One region of the Arthrobacter sp. R4-81 genome, then DNA from elsewhere that is predicted to be linked to it. Evidence: riboswitches for the same ligand, from Rfam matches in the RefSeq annotation. Region 1 holds a riboswitch; each other region holds the start of a gene.
The links. A riboswitch is a leader RNA that binds a small molecule or an ion and turns the genes downstream of it on or off. The one in region 1 is predicted to bind cyclic di-AMP.
Positions count from the first base shown of each region.

Region 2: linked by a shared signal. The riboswitch ahead of M1E05_RS17850 (aggregation-promoting factor C-terminal-like domain-containing protein) and the one ahead of M1E05_RS17255 (M23 family metallopeptidase) in region 1 are both predicted to bind cyclic di-AMP.
Region 3: linked by a shared signal. The riboswitch ahead of M1E05_RS04265 (LysM peptidoglycan-binding domain-containing protein) and the one ahead of M1E05_RS17255 (M23 family metallopeptidase) in region 1 are both predicted to bind cyclic di-AMP.
Region 4: linked by a shared signal. The riboswitch ahead of M1E05_RS02070 (hypothetical protein) and the one ahead of M1E05_RS17255 (M23 family metallopeptidase) in region 1 are both predicted to bind cyclic di-AMP.

Region 1 covers NZ_CP096445.1:3,753,434-3,756,634, reverse strand. The annotation lists gene serC (phosphoserine transaminase) at 1-339, opposite strand, end outside; gene M1E05_RS17260 (metal-dependent transcriptional regulator) at 653-1,348, shown strand; cyclic di-AMP (ydaO/yuaA leader) riboswitch at 1,472-1,711, shown strand; gene M1E05_RS17255 (M23 family metallopeptidase) at 1,715-2,542, shown strand; cyclic di-AMP (ydaO/yuaA leader) riboswitch at 2,672-2,849, shown strand; gene M1E05_RS17250 (C40 family peptidase) at 2,854-3,201, shown strand, end outside.
Region 2 covers NZ_CP096445.1:3,893,546-3,896,746, reverse strand. The annotation lists gene M1E05_RS17860 (HAD-IA family hydrolase) at 1-606, shown strand, start outside; gene M1E05_RS17855 (YdeI/OmpD-associated family protein) at 587-1,030, opposite strand; gene M1E05_RS17850 (aggregation-promoting factor C-terminal-like domain-containing protein) at 1,081-1,815, opposite strand; cyclic di-AMP (ydaO/yuaA leader) riboswitch at 1,815-1,992, opposite strand; gene M1E05_RS17845 (sensor histidine kinase) at 2,080-3,201, opposite strand, start outside.
Region 3 covers NZ_CP096445.1:912,872-916,072, reverse strand. The annotation lists gene M1E05_RS04275 (phosphotransferase) at 1-131, opposite strand, end outside; gene M1E05_RS04270 (SCO4226 family nickel-binding protein) at 242-490, shown strand; gene M1E05_RS04265 (LysM peptidoglycan-binding domain-containing protein) at 585-1,424, opposite strand; cyclic di-AMP (ydaO/yuaA leader) riboswitch at 1,429-1,630, opposite strand; gene M1E05_RS04260 (threonine/serine dehydratase) at 1,739-2,671, opposite strand; gene M1E05_RS04255 (hypothetical protein) at 2,746-3,201, shown strand.
Region 4 covers NZ_CP096445.1:429,226-432,426, reverse strand. The annotation lists gene M1E05_RS02075 (ATP-binding cassette domain-containing protein) at 1-28, shown strand, start outside; gene M1E05_RS02070 (hypothetical protein) at 55-1,410, opposite strand; cyclic di-AMP (ydaO/yuaA leader) riboswitch at 1,413-1,570, opposite strand; gene M1E05_RS02065 (LexA family protein) at 1,776-2,207, shown strand; gene M1E05_RS02060 (Y-family DNA polymerase) at 2,200-3,201, shown strand, end outside.

The DNA.
Region 1 (3,201 bases):
GGTGGCAGCGGCAAACTTCGAACCGAACTCACCAAAGGACAGGTGCTGGGCTTTCCGTTCCACCAGCCCGAATGCGGCGACATCCCAGAATGCAGTGGACCCGCCGACGCCGAGAATGACTTCATAGCCTTCCGGGGCCTGGAAGAACTCGCTCAGGCCTTGACGGACGGATCCAACAAGGTTCTTTACAGGTGCCTGGCGGTGGGAGGTTCCCAGCAGCGTTGCCGAAGCCGCGGCCAGTGCATCCATCTGCTCCGGACGGACCTTGGAAGGGCCGGCACCGAACCGTCCGTCCTTGGGTAGGAGGTTGGCGGGAATAGTGATGCTGGTGTCGCTCACAATGGCTCCAATTTTCGACTTTGGACGTAGGAGATGGCCCGGCAGGTAACGGTTGCTGCAACTAAGACTCCCGTTTATTCTGCCTGACGGGGCCCACTGACGGAATTTGATCGTCACACTGCGGTCATGACCAACACCGTCGCTCATTTGGTTGGGTAGTGATTATCCGGAGTAGTTCAAAATACGTTAAGCTGGCCTGACGTACAGCACCGGGGCCGGGCTGCGTTGCGGAGGCCCCATGGGACCGCCGGCACGGTCCGGCATGAGGTACGGCTGACGGACGCAAGATACTGAGCTCGAGGAGCTGAGCTGGATGACGGATCTGATCGATACAACCGAGATGTATCTTCGGACGATTTTGGAGCTTGAAGAAGAAAACATTGTGGCGCTTCGTGCCCGCATTGCAGAGCGACTGCGTCATTCGGGGCCCACTGTCTCGCAGACCATTGGGCGGATGGAGCGGGACGGGCTTGTGGTTGTTTCGGGTGACCGCCACCTGGAGCTGACGGAAACAGGCCGGAAACGCGCCACAGAGGTCATGCGCAAGCATCGCCTGGCCGAGCGCCTCCTCGCCGATGTGATCGGTCTGGACTGGGCATACGTCCACGATGAAGCATGCCGCTGGGAGCATGTAATGAGTGAGCGGGTGGAACGTCGGATCTACGAAATGCTCGACCATCCAACGGAGTCCCCATACGGGAACCCCATCCCCGGGCTCGCTGCACTGGGCGGGGAAGCCTCGCAGCCCCTCAGCGACGGGGCAGTTAATCTCCTGGTGGCAATGTCGGCTTACCGGGTCAACTCCAATGTCCGGATCAGCAGGCTTGCCGAACCGATCCAGGTGGAGCCCGAACTCCTCGTTCAGTTGGACGAAGGTGGCATCCGGCCCGGGGCAACCATTTCGCTGGAGCGAGTGGGCGAATACATCTCAGTGCGCGTGCCGGACATCGAAGGTGCGCTGGAACTTCCGCCCGAAGTTGCGGCTCACGTGTTTGTTACGGTCAGCTGACCGTCCCTCATCAGCGGCCGCCCGGGACAGTGTGCGTGGGAGCAGACCAAATATAACGAAATTATTACTGCGCCATTTAATCGCCTATAGTTGAGCACTAGCGCCGATACTAAAGCGTTACCTGATCTGAAGCCGAGCTCTGCCAGCAGATCAGGTGCACGAGTCACCTACTGGCAGAGGTGGAGGAACCACAACCGGCTGTTGAGAAACAGCCTTGGGGTGAAGTCCGCCAGCAGCAAGCACACCAACGAAGGGTCCCTCTTAGGGTTCCTCTGTGCCGGAAAGCTTGCGTGGCGGACCGGATCTTTGCACTCTCTGATCCGAATCCGACAGCTAACTTCGCAGGCTATCCAGAGAGGAAGACCTTTGACCACCCAGAACGCCAGGGGCCGTCGCCGTGCGACCGGTCCTGCTTTGGAGCTGCAAGTATCCGAAGCTGTCGCCGCCGCTGGCCGTCCCCGGGACCCGCACCGGGATGCACGCCGCAAACGCAGCCCTTTTCGTCAGGTCACAGAATTCGCCGGCGCCAGTGGTGTAGGGCAAAAGGCAGGCATCGCCCTGGCAGCCACAGGCTTGATCCTCACAGTCACGGTTCCGGCCACAAGCCCCCTGGCAGCCACCGGCGGCGTCGGCTCCACGGGTGCTGCCCTTTCCGCCTCTGTCCAGCCTGAAGTCTCCGCAGCTGCGGGCGCAAAGGTTGATTTCAGCCGCACCACCGTTTCCACCACCGGTGATCCCGACGGCAAGCTCAAGCAACTCCTCAGCGCGCAGTCCGCCGGCAGCGTCAGCCGGGCAGCGTCTGCCGGAAGCCTTGGGGCCCCACTGAATTCGCTCATAACTGCCTCCCCCTTCGGCTACCGCGTCAGCCCCATCACCGGCGGCTACGGAGAATTCCACCGCGGCCAGGACTTCGCTGCCCAGTGCGGTACCGCCGTCCATGCAGCAGCCAGCGGCACGGTCACTTTTGCCGGCTGGCATCCCTTCGGAGGCGGAAACCGCGTGGTCATCGATCACGGTAACGGGCTCGAAACCACGTACAACCACTTGTCCTCGTCCGATGTCCAGGTGGGCCAGACAGTAACCCGGGGCGACACTGTGGCCCTGAGCGGGACCACAGGCGCGTCAACCGGCTGCCACCTCCACTTCGAAGTAATGGTCAACGGCGAAGTTGTCGACCCCATGGGCTGGCTCTGATTTAGATGATGGATTACTCTCACATTTCTGTGACATGCCGTGACCTGAATGTGACATTCAATCCAAAGTCCTGTACCGTCTAAACCACGCCAACTTTTCCGAAGTTGGCGCTCTTGAGTGGATTGCCTAACTCTGCCACCGCTCAAGGTCCGTTCGCATTACATCGTCTGGCAGAGGCGGGGGAACCAATTTTGGTCTTCGAAAGAAGACCTTGGGGTTAAGTCGCGAAGCTTCTCAGGAAGCCAAGTGGCCGGGTGACTCCCATCCGAATCCGACAGCTCACCTCGTAGGCATTGGGAGAGGCTACTTTCGTGTCTTCACGCCACAATGCTGCGCGCCACCGTGCTCAATCGGTGCGCATGAACCCCTTGGGTTCCGTATCTAAAGCCGTTGCTAACAACGCGGGAACCGTTGGTCGCCAAGCTGCTGTCATTGCAGCTGCTTCAGGGCTCATTCTTGCTGCCGGCCTGCCAGCCAGTGCGGCGGAGGGCAATCCTGGAGTTGCCGCCACCGCGGAATCAGGCTCACAGTCCACTCAGATCGCGGTAACCGCGGAGCCGACCGCCAAGGTCGTTTTTGAGCGTCCGTCCGTGACCACCGAAGCAGCGCCGAAGATCGAGACTGTCCAGGCACAGTCCGAGGAACCGGCAATCGAGCTG
Region 2 (3,201 bases), 140 kb from region 1:
GTTGATTCCACCAGCATCGTGGAGCGGGTGTGGGGCGAATTCGCCGGCCGCTACGGCCTCGACTATGCCGAAATCCTGCAGACCTCGCACGGGGTCCAGGCCATCGATACCGTCCGGCGCTATGCTCCCGCCGGATCCGACGTCGAAGCCCTCACCGAGGAGCTCGGGCGGATGGAGCTGGCTGAGACGAGGGGGATCGTTCCGGTGCAGGGGGCTGTGGAGCTGCTGGCCAGTCTTCCGGCTGAATCTGTGGCGCTGGTGACGTCGGCTTTCCGAGGGCTGGCCGAAGTGCGAATGGCTGCAGCCGGGCTGACCATCCCCGTCTCTGCAGTCTTCGCCGCTGACGTTACCCGCGGCAAGCCGGACCCTGAGGGCTACCTCCTGGCGGCGTCGCTCCTTGGGGTTGACCCGGGTGATGCCCTGGTATTTGAAGACGCCCCCGCCGGGATCGCGGCCGGTGTAGCGGCGGGCATCCGCACCATTGCTGTCGGGCCTAACACCGGAGAGCTTCCCGACGGCGTCCTGCACATCCGCGACTATTCAGCAGTCTCCGCCACAGTCCTTCGGGATCCCAATGGGAAGAACGTTATTTCTTTCCGGCTTTGAGGTTCTCCACTGCCTTCGCAATCCGGCGCGAGCGTGTGTCCCCGGGCTTGGCGCTCGCGACAGGTTCCACATAACGACGCTGCGCGCTGTAATTCAGGGTCGCATAAAAAGCCTGCGCGTCAGGTTCAGCGGCGAGCGCGGCAGCCAGATCGTCGGGGACCTCGACGACGCGTGGTTGGGTGTCGAGCTCCAGCCCGACTTCCACGGTGTCTCCGGCTGCAGCCCCGGTCAGTTCCCTGTTAGCGGCGCTCAGACCGACCAAGAATTGCCCGCCCATGACGGCGATGCTGCTGCGGTAGCTCTTACCGTTCAGTGTTACCAGGACCGGCGGACGCTTGCCCGCCCCGAGCGCCTCCAGGATTTCGGCAGGAACCACAATTCCGGCTGTGTTACCGCTGCCCATGATGGTGGTGGTGAACTTCATGGTCACAGTATGCCCGATGAGAATCCGGCGGTTTCGAACTTTTGGTTGGTTTAGTACCAGTTGTTCGCGTAATGGAAGTTCAACGCGCCGCAGGGGGAGCCGTAGCGTTCCTTGATGTAGTTGAGGCCCCAGTTGATCTGGGTCCGGAAGTTGGTCACGTAGTCAGCGCCGGCACTCGCCATCTTCTCGGCGGGAAGCGACTGGACGATTCCGTAGGCGCCACTGCTGGGGTTTGTGGCAGTGGTCTTCCAGTCCGATTCTTTGGTCCACAGTGTGGTGAGGCACTGCATCTGGTCCGCAGCCCATCCATGGGCGCCTAGCTGACTCGCGGCGTACGCCTGGGCGGCTGCAGGATCGTCAACCGCTACAGGTGCGGGGGCGGGCTCGGGAGCGGGTGCGGGCTCCGGGGCAGGTGCTGGAGCTGCCTGTGGCTCCACCGGCGCCTGAGAAGGAGCGGCCTCCGCCCTGACCAGGGACTTTTCGAAGTCGATTCGTGATTCGGCGTCGGCCGTGGTGGGAGCTTGCGCCGTGGGAGCAGCAGCCGGCGTGGCCGGCTCTGAGGCCTGCCCGGCGGCACCCACGCCAATCAGTACCGCACAGGCCGAAGCGACGACAGCCAGACGATAGCCGTTGCCGCCCAGGCCTGAACTGAACCGGGAGAGTGAAAAAGGGGTTTTCGAGCTTTCCGCGCGGTGCCTTGAGATCCCATGCTTTGAAGGCTGATCCGGTGCATTCTTGTGCTCCGGATGGTTATCAGGGCGCGTTTGTACCAAGGGTTCAGTCATGATTGCCTCTCAACGCCTACGGAGTTAGCTGTCGGGTTCGGATGAGGTCATCCGGCCGCACGGAAAATCACGTGTCGGCTTCACCCCAAGGGCGGAATGCTGCGCAAATGCCCGGAGACTCTGGGTCCCCCGTCTCTGCCTGGTCATGCGGTATCCGGGAAGCGGCAGAGTTTGGCGTCCAACCGGAAATGCGGCCAGAACGGTAGCCGCACCCCAACGACGCTACAGGAATTGAAGGCCTAAGTCACGTTTTGGTAACAGAGATCACGACGGCGGCGTGGTGCCTTGCGGACGAAACCTGAGTAAGAATCTGGTCCTGCCAGGTCGGGAAGCGACCTCAACGCTGCCTCCATGCGCCTCCATGATCGAGTGGACGATCGATAACCCGAGCCCGCTGGATCCCTCATCCTCACGGTTGCTTCCTCCAGCGCGATTGCTGGCTCTCGAGGTATCAGCACGCGTAAAACGTGCGAATACGGTGTCAACGAATCCCGGGTCGATGCCGGGACCATCGTCAGTAACGGAAATCACGACACTTCCCTCCTCAGAGTTCGCCAAACCAGCCACCACCGTGGTGCCGGGCGGCGTGTGCTTCCGTACGTTCGAAAGAAGGTTCATCAGGACCTGACGCAATCCCGAGGTGTCGCCGCGCACGATTACGCCACCTCCCGGCAACTCCAGCTTCCAATGCCGGTCAGGCGCCATCACCCGCTCATCGCTGACCGTTTCGACCAGCAGCTGCGTAAGATCCACATCAGTGAGTCGCAGCTGCTGCCCTTCATCAATACGGGCCAGCATGAGCAGGTCCTCCACGAGGGCAGTCATCCGCTCGGATTGGCTCTGAACCCTTGCGAGGGATTTCGTTCCGTCGGGAGTCAGCTTTTCCGTCATCCTCATCAGCTCGGTGTAGCCACGGATCGCGGTGAGGGGGGTCCGCAGTTCGTGGGAGGCATCCGCCACGAACTGCCGGACCTTAGTCTCGCTCCTTTGTCTGGACTCAAGCGCCCGGGAAACATTGTCCAGCATGAGGTTCAGGGCGTGGCCAACCCTGCCTACTTCAGTTCCGGGATGAGCGCTCGACGGCGGGACCCGCACGGCGAGTGCCACTTCGCCGGCGTCGAGGGGTAACCGGGAGACCTGGGTGGCCACATCGGACAGTTGCTCAAGGGGTTTCAGGTTGCGGCGGATTATCCCTGTCCCCACCAGACCGATCAGCAGTATTCCCGCGAGCGACCCCGCCGTCATGGTCCAGACCAGCGAGTTGAGTGTGCTCTCCTTGGCTGCCAGTGGGAGACCGGTTACCAGCACACCCCCATCCCGCATGTGTAGTGCCAGCAATCGATAGTCCCCGTCTGCAAGTGTCCGCGTAACTGGTTTGCCGTCCAT
Region 3 (3,201 bases), 1.6 Mb from region 1:
GTACCCGGGGAGAATCCACCCCGCTGGCTGCTCCATTCCTGTACGGGAGTTTCCAGGATCTCTTCGATGCCGGCCCTCACGTGTTCCGGCAGATCGGGCCAGCTGATGCGGGTACTCCAATCGGGTTGCATTGGCCCATTATTCCCCACGACAAGCCTATTGACCGTGTGAGGCCAGAGGCCTAGCGTCTCCCTTAACTCCACACTGCAAACCATGCAGACCGTAGCTAAGGAGAGGAACTATGCCGGAATATATGGATGTTCACCACAACATGAAAGGGCTGACCAGGGAGGACCTCCAGGCAGCTCATGCAGCTGATCTGGCCATCCAGGCCGAGGAAAACGTCAATTTCAAGAACGCATGGGCGGACCCGAAAGACGGAGTCATCTACTGCCTCTCAGAGGCCCCGTCAGCCGAAGCAGTCCAGCGGATCCACGAACGCACAGGTCACCGCGCGGACGAAGTTCATGAGTTGCCGCTGAAAGTGTGACTGACGGCGAGGCAGCTAAAGCTCAGAAAGCGGCAGATACCGGTTGTCCCGGCACCTGCCGCTTTCCTTTGCCCTGCGCTTCTGGAAGGCCGGACTAGGCAACCCGCACAAATGAGTAGCCCGAGAGCCAGGACAACGGATGAACAAGTGTTGCGTTGACATAGTTCATGCCGCTGCTGACGACTTGTCCGTTGCCGGCGTAGATCCCGATGTGCCCGGAGCTGATCACCAAGTCGCCGGGAGCGGGAGTTCCAACCACCGTTCCGTACTGGAAGAACTGCGTCGGGGCGAGGTCACCTACGCTCTTGCCGATGGAGCGGAGGGCACGTTCCACCAGAATGGTGCAGTCCTGGGTGGCGCCAATCTGGCCATAGGCGGCAGCCAGCAAAGCTGCCCCCGTGCCGCTGGCGGCCGCGGGAGCAGGCGCAGGCGCAGGAGCCGGTGCGGGCGCGGGCGCTGGAGCCGCGACGGGCTTGATGGAGGTAGATGCCAGGGACAGGGTGGGCGCAGCCGCCGACCCTGCTCCCGGAATCTGGATCTGGTTGCCGGGATAGATGATGGACGTCACCGCCAGGTTGTTGGCGGCGAGGACCGAGTTCAGGGTTACGCCGTAGCTTGCCGAAATGGCTCCGAGAGTGTCGCCGGAGACAACCGTGTGAACCTTTCCTGCGGCCGGGGCAACAGCTGCTGCCTGCACCGGTGCCGTTGCCTGGGCAGCGGTTGCGGCAGTGGCCCCGGTGGAGCCATCCGGTGCCTGGGCTCCAGCATGGGCGGGAGCCCCGACACCGAAAAGAAGGCCTGATACGGCGGCGATGATGAGGGCCGGCCTGCCCAGCCCTATAGCGTGGGACTTAGCCGAAGTCGACAACCCGCTCATGACGGTTGAGCCGGTAGGGGTGGCACGATGGCGCGCCAAAATGGACTTTTGTGACATGGTGTTTTTGCCTCTCCCATGCCTGCGGGGTGAGCTGTCGGGTTCGGATGGGAGTTCACCCGGCCGGTCCACACCGCCGTGGGGCGGGGCGAAGCGACTTAACCCCTAGGACCTGACAAGAGGTCCGAGTGGAATCGTGGTTCCCCCGTCCCTGCCGCTGAAAAATGCGGACGAATCCCCGTCAGCGGCAGGGTTCGGCATACTGACGCGGGAATGCCCCGGCTGGAGCCGGGGGCACCACAAGAGAGTAACTTCTACTTCTGCCAGAAGTCACGTTTCGGTAACAAAACTTTTCGGCGCGTTATATATGCGTGCTAAACGGTGGCGGGGTCTGTATTGGAGCCACAGAGAACTACGGCGACCCGCTCACCTTCGGAAGGGACATAGGCACCGGACTGGAGGGCGGCGAAGGCAGCCGCGGCGCCATGCTCTACGACGACGCGGTACTGGTCCCACAACCAAGAGCGAGCGGTAACGATGTCGTCGTCGGAAACCAGAAGGCTTGCTACGCCGGTACGGGACGCCACGGCGAAGGCGATCTCTCCGATCCGGCGTGCTCCCAGGGAGTCAGCTGCTATCCCCGAGACAGCAACATCAACAGGCTCTCCTGCCCTGAGTGCCGCGGAAAGAGTGGGGGCTGTGTACGGCTCGACGGCGAGCACCTTTGCCCGGCCTTCCACGGCTGCCGCCACCCCCGCCATGAGGCCTCCACCGCCCACCGCGATCACAACAGTGTCCACACCCTCGAGTTGTTCCAGCAGTTCAGAACCGACAGTGCCGGCCCCTGCGGCGATCTCCGGCTGGTCGTAGGCGTGGCAATAAACGGCCCCGGTCTCTTCCACATATTTTATGGCGGCCTCGTAGGCTTCCGCGTATTCGGTTCCGCCCTGGATCACGCTTGCTCCGCTGGCCACGAGCTTTCTGACCTTTACCGCCGGTGCGCTCTCCGGGACATATACAGACGCGGGGACTCCGAGCTGCTGGGCAGCATATGCGTTGGCAAGGCCGGCATTCCCACCGGAGGCGACGACGATGCCCACGTCAGGATTCAGCTCTCCCCGTTCATGGGAGGCGAGGATGCGGTTGAAGGCACCCCTGACCTTGAATGTTCCTGTGTGCTGCATGAACTCGCACTTGAGCCACACCTCGCCCGCGAACGTTCCGGAGTCAAGTTGGATCAGCGGCGTGCGGCGGACCCTTCCGGCTATTCTGGTGGCGGCTTCCTCAACGTCTGCGCGGCTGATCATGCTGACAATCGTATGGGCACACAGTAGATTCAAGCGCAGATGAGTGAGTGGATCGACCACAGTAGGGGATTCCCGTGGCAGAAGACTTCCGGCGTCGGAGCCAACGTTATGGGTGGTTGGCCGGGCCCGCGGCAGTCAGTCTGGGGTCGCTTGCGCACGTGATCTCCGGGGGTCAGAACCCTGGACCGTTGATTCTCCTGGCACTGACGGCCCTGATTAGTTTGGCCGCTACCTTGTTGGGACGGCTTCTGGCCTCCGGCTGGTCCCTGCTGGTGTTTTGCGGGCTGATCCAACAGCTGCTGCACCTTGCTCTGACTTTTTTCGCGGCGGCCATGCCTGGCGCGGGTTCGTCGCAGCACGGACATGAGCGCCTGGACCGGCAGTTGCCTGCGGTTCCCGCCGGACCTGCATCCTCACATTCCGGGGACCTGATGGTGGGCACCCATGTGGCAGCAGCGCTTTTGGCGGCGCTTTTTTTGTCCAGGCTCCAGTCCCATGCCATGGTCCTGGAGGACCGTGACGGAGGTTGA
Region 4 (3,201 bases), 1.1 Mb from region 1:
GCATCTGGCAGCGTACGTGGGGGCCTGACGCCGGCACGAAACCCGGAGCAGGCCTCAGTACCAGTTATTCGCTGCGCGGAATTCCAAGGCTTTGGTCGGGGAACCATAGCGTTGTTTGATGTAGCTCATGCCCCTGTCCACCTGGCTGCCGCGCCACCCAGCTGAGGTGTCCCAAAGGGTGCTCAGGGCAGTCATCTCCTCGGTGCCCCATCCGTACGAGGCCAGGCGGCTGCTGGCATAAGTGCTGGTATCGACGACGTCTTCCGCAGCGCCGTCCACGGCTGCGGGAGCCGTAGCGGTGGCCGTGCCCAGCAAGGGGTCGAGCAAGCCGGTAACTGGCGTCAGCAGTGTACTCGGTGACTGCGACGGTGTCGGTGTCGGTGCTGGTGCTGGTGCTGGTGCTGGTGCTGCGGTTGTCGCAGGAGCCGGTGCCGCCGTTGGCGAGGCCGGCGCGGGCTGAGGGTTCGAGGAAGAGGCCGGAGGCTGGGCGTTCGGGGACGTGGCAGAGGCGGGCGGAGCCGCGGCGGTGGAGGCAGCCGCTATTGCCGCCAGGGTGGGAGCGTCCACCGGCATGGGGAGGCTGCCCACACCAGGCAGGCTAGTGCCTTGTTGATCCGCTGCCGCCGGGACATCGGCACCGGCCGCCGCTTGGGCCGGGGTGCCGCTGGTTGTCCCAGGGGACGTGGCCGAGACGGTTGGCCGGGGGGTAGTGGTTCCGGCGGTCGGCCGTATTCCGGAGGTCGCCCGAGTCGCGTTCGTTGTGCCGGGGGCCTCCTGGGCGGAAGTTTCCTTGCCGAAGAAGGGCAGCTCTGTGGCCTGGCTGGCTGCTCCTACGCCAAGCAGCACGGCAAAGGCTCCGGCTACGACGGCCATCCTTTGACCCATGACACGAACCGAAACGGCTTTCTTCAGGACATCATCGGGCTTGGAACTGAATACGGCAGCCAGCTGAGGGCTATGTGCGCTCGTCTGGGCGTCGATTGCAGCGGCGGCCGATGCGCTCACCGTTGGCTTTTCAACTGCCGCGCGCCCCGTCCTGCTCCGTCGCGTCGCTGCGGGGGCGGGACGCACTTCGGCTATGGGTGCGGTTTCCGGAGCGGAGCTCTCCTGCACGGTCGTCGGAGCGGCTTCAGTCACAGGCGCAGTCCTGGGGGCAGGGGGTACTTCAAAGGCCGGGCGCCTGTCCCTGCTTCGCCGCGTGACGGTGGAAACCGGTGCAGTGGGCTCAGGTTCTGCGGGAATCGGCGCGGCCGGAATCACGGTGGTGGAAACGGGGTCCGTGGGAGCCGTCCCGAGGTTCGGCTCTTCCGCGGCGGGGTTTGTTGGGCTGGGGGTTTTGACGGATGGCGCAGCTTCTGCGCGATGCCGTCCGGCGCGTAAAGGGCGCGACTGATCGAAAGAACGGGACATGATGGTTGCCTCTCAACGCCTGCGAGGTTAGCTGTCGGGTTCGGAAGAGGTCAACCGGCCGGCACGTTAGACGTGACGGCTTCACCCCACGGGCCGCTGGGTAGCGGCCCGAAGACTCTGGGTCCCCCGTCTCTGCCTTAGTGTTGGGAGTCCGGGATGTGGCAGAGCTCGGCGTCAGCCCGGACGCGGCCCGATCCAGATGGGCCACGCACAAACCGTACAGGAAACCCTCCCTTAAAGTCACGTTTAGGTAACAGGAAAAGGTTGGCGGCGAGTCACGTTGCACCATCCGGATGCGATAGGCCTTTTTGTCCGACCTCGCAGTACACTGAATTATCGAACATATATTCGAATGAAGGTGTGTTGTGGGCATTATTGTGGGTCCTCGTATGATAGCCGCCGGCAGCTCGCTGCTCACGGTTCTCATCTCCCCTGTGGCGGTGGCTGCAGGCTACCCCTCGCCAGCGCAGGACTACTTTGACGGCAGGATCGACCTCAACGAACACCTCATCAAGGACATCACCAGCACGTACGTGGTGAGGGTCTCGGGAAATTCAATGGAGGGGGCGGGCATCAGCGACGGGGACGAATTGATCGTCGATCGCGCCCTGGAGCCCAAGGACGGGTCCGTGGTCATCGCCGTACTGGACGGTGAACTGACCATCAAACGCCTCCGCATCAGACAAAGCGGCGTCCTGCTCCAGGCGGAAAGTGCGAACTACCCGGATATCCGCGTTGCAGCACTGTCCGACCTCATCATTTGGGGCGTGGCCACGAGGTGCCTCCACCATGTCTAAGCCGGCAATGATGCACCGGATGCAGCAGATCGCCCACGTGGACGTGAACTGTTTTTATGCCTCGGCTGAGCGTGCCTTTGACCCATCCCTGGAAGGTCGGCCACTGGTTGTGCTCTCCAATAACGACGGGTGTGCCGTTACCCGGTCACCCGAGGCCAAGGCACTGGGCATCCCGGTAGGCGAGCCCTGGTTCAAGATCGCACCACGGGTCAAGGAGTGGGGCCTGGTGGCCAGGTCCAGCAACTATGAGCTGTACGGCGACATCAGCGCGCGCGTGATGGAACTCCTCAGCAGGTTCTCGGCCTGGCTGGAGGTCTACAGCATCGACGAGGCCTTCCTTGGCGTCAAGGGAACCCCGGATGAGCTCCTTCGGCTTGGACTGGAGATGAAGGCCGCCGTGCGCCGCAACGTAGGCGTGCCGGTGTGCGTCGGAATCGCAGGAACCAAGACCCTGGCAAAACTTGCGAACAAGTGGGCCAAGAACAATCCGGGCTTCAACGGTGTTTGCCTCTGGGATTCCCTCCCCCTCGCCCAGCGGGAAACACTGATGGCCCGGCTGTCGGTGATCGAGATCTGGGGCATCGCCTCCCGCCTGACCAAACGCCTCAATGCCATGGGAATCCAGTCGGTCCTTGACCTTTCAAAGGCAGATCCTGTGATGATCCGGGACCGCTTCTCAGTGATGGTGATGCGCACCGTCCTGGAGCTTCAGGGCACACCATGCATTCCGATGGAGGAGGAGCGGATCGGCAGGGACCAGTTGATTTTCAGCAGGTCCTTCTCCACGCCCATCACTACCGTCCATGAACTTCGCCAGGTCCTCAGCATTTACGGTCAGCAGGCCAGCGCCAGGCTGGCCAAGCACGGATTGCAGACCAGAGTCCTCACGGCATACGCCGCCACGTCCTACTACAACCCCCAGGACACTTCCTACCCGTCGGCCTGCATCAGGTTGCCGATGCCCACCGCCGATCCCGTGCTCCTTACCCGGGCA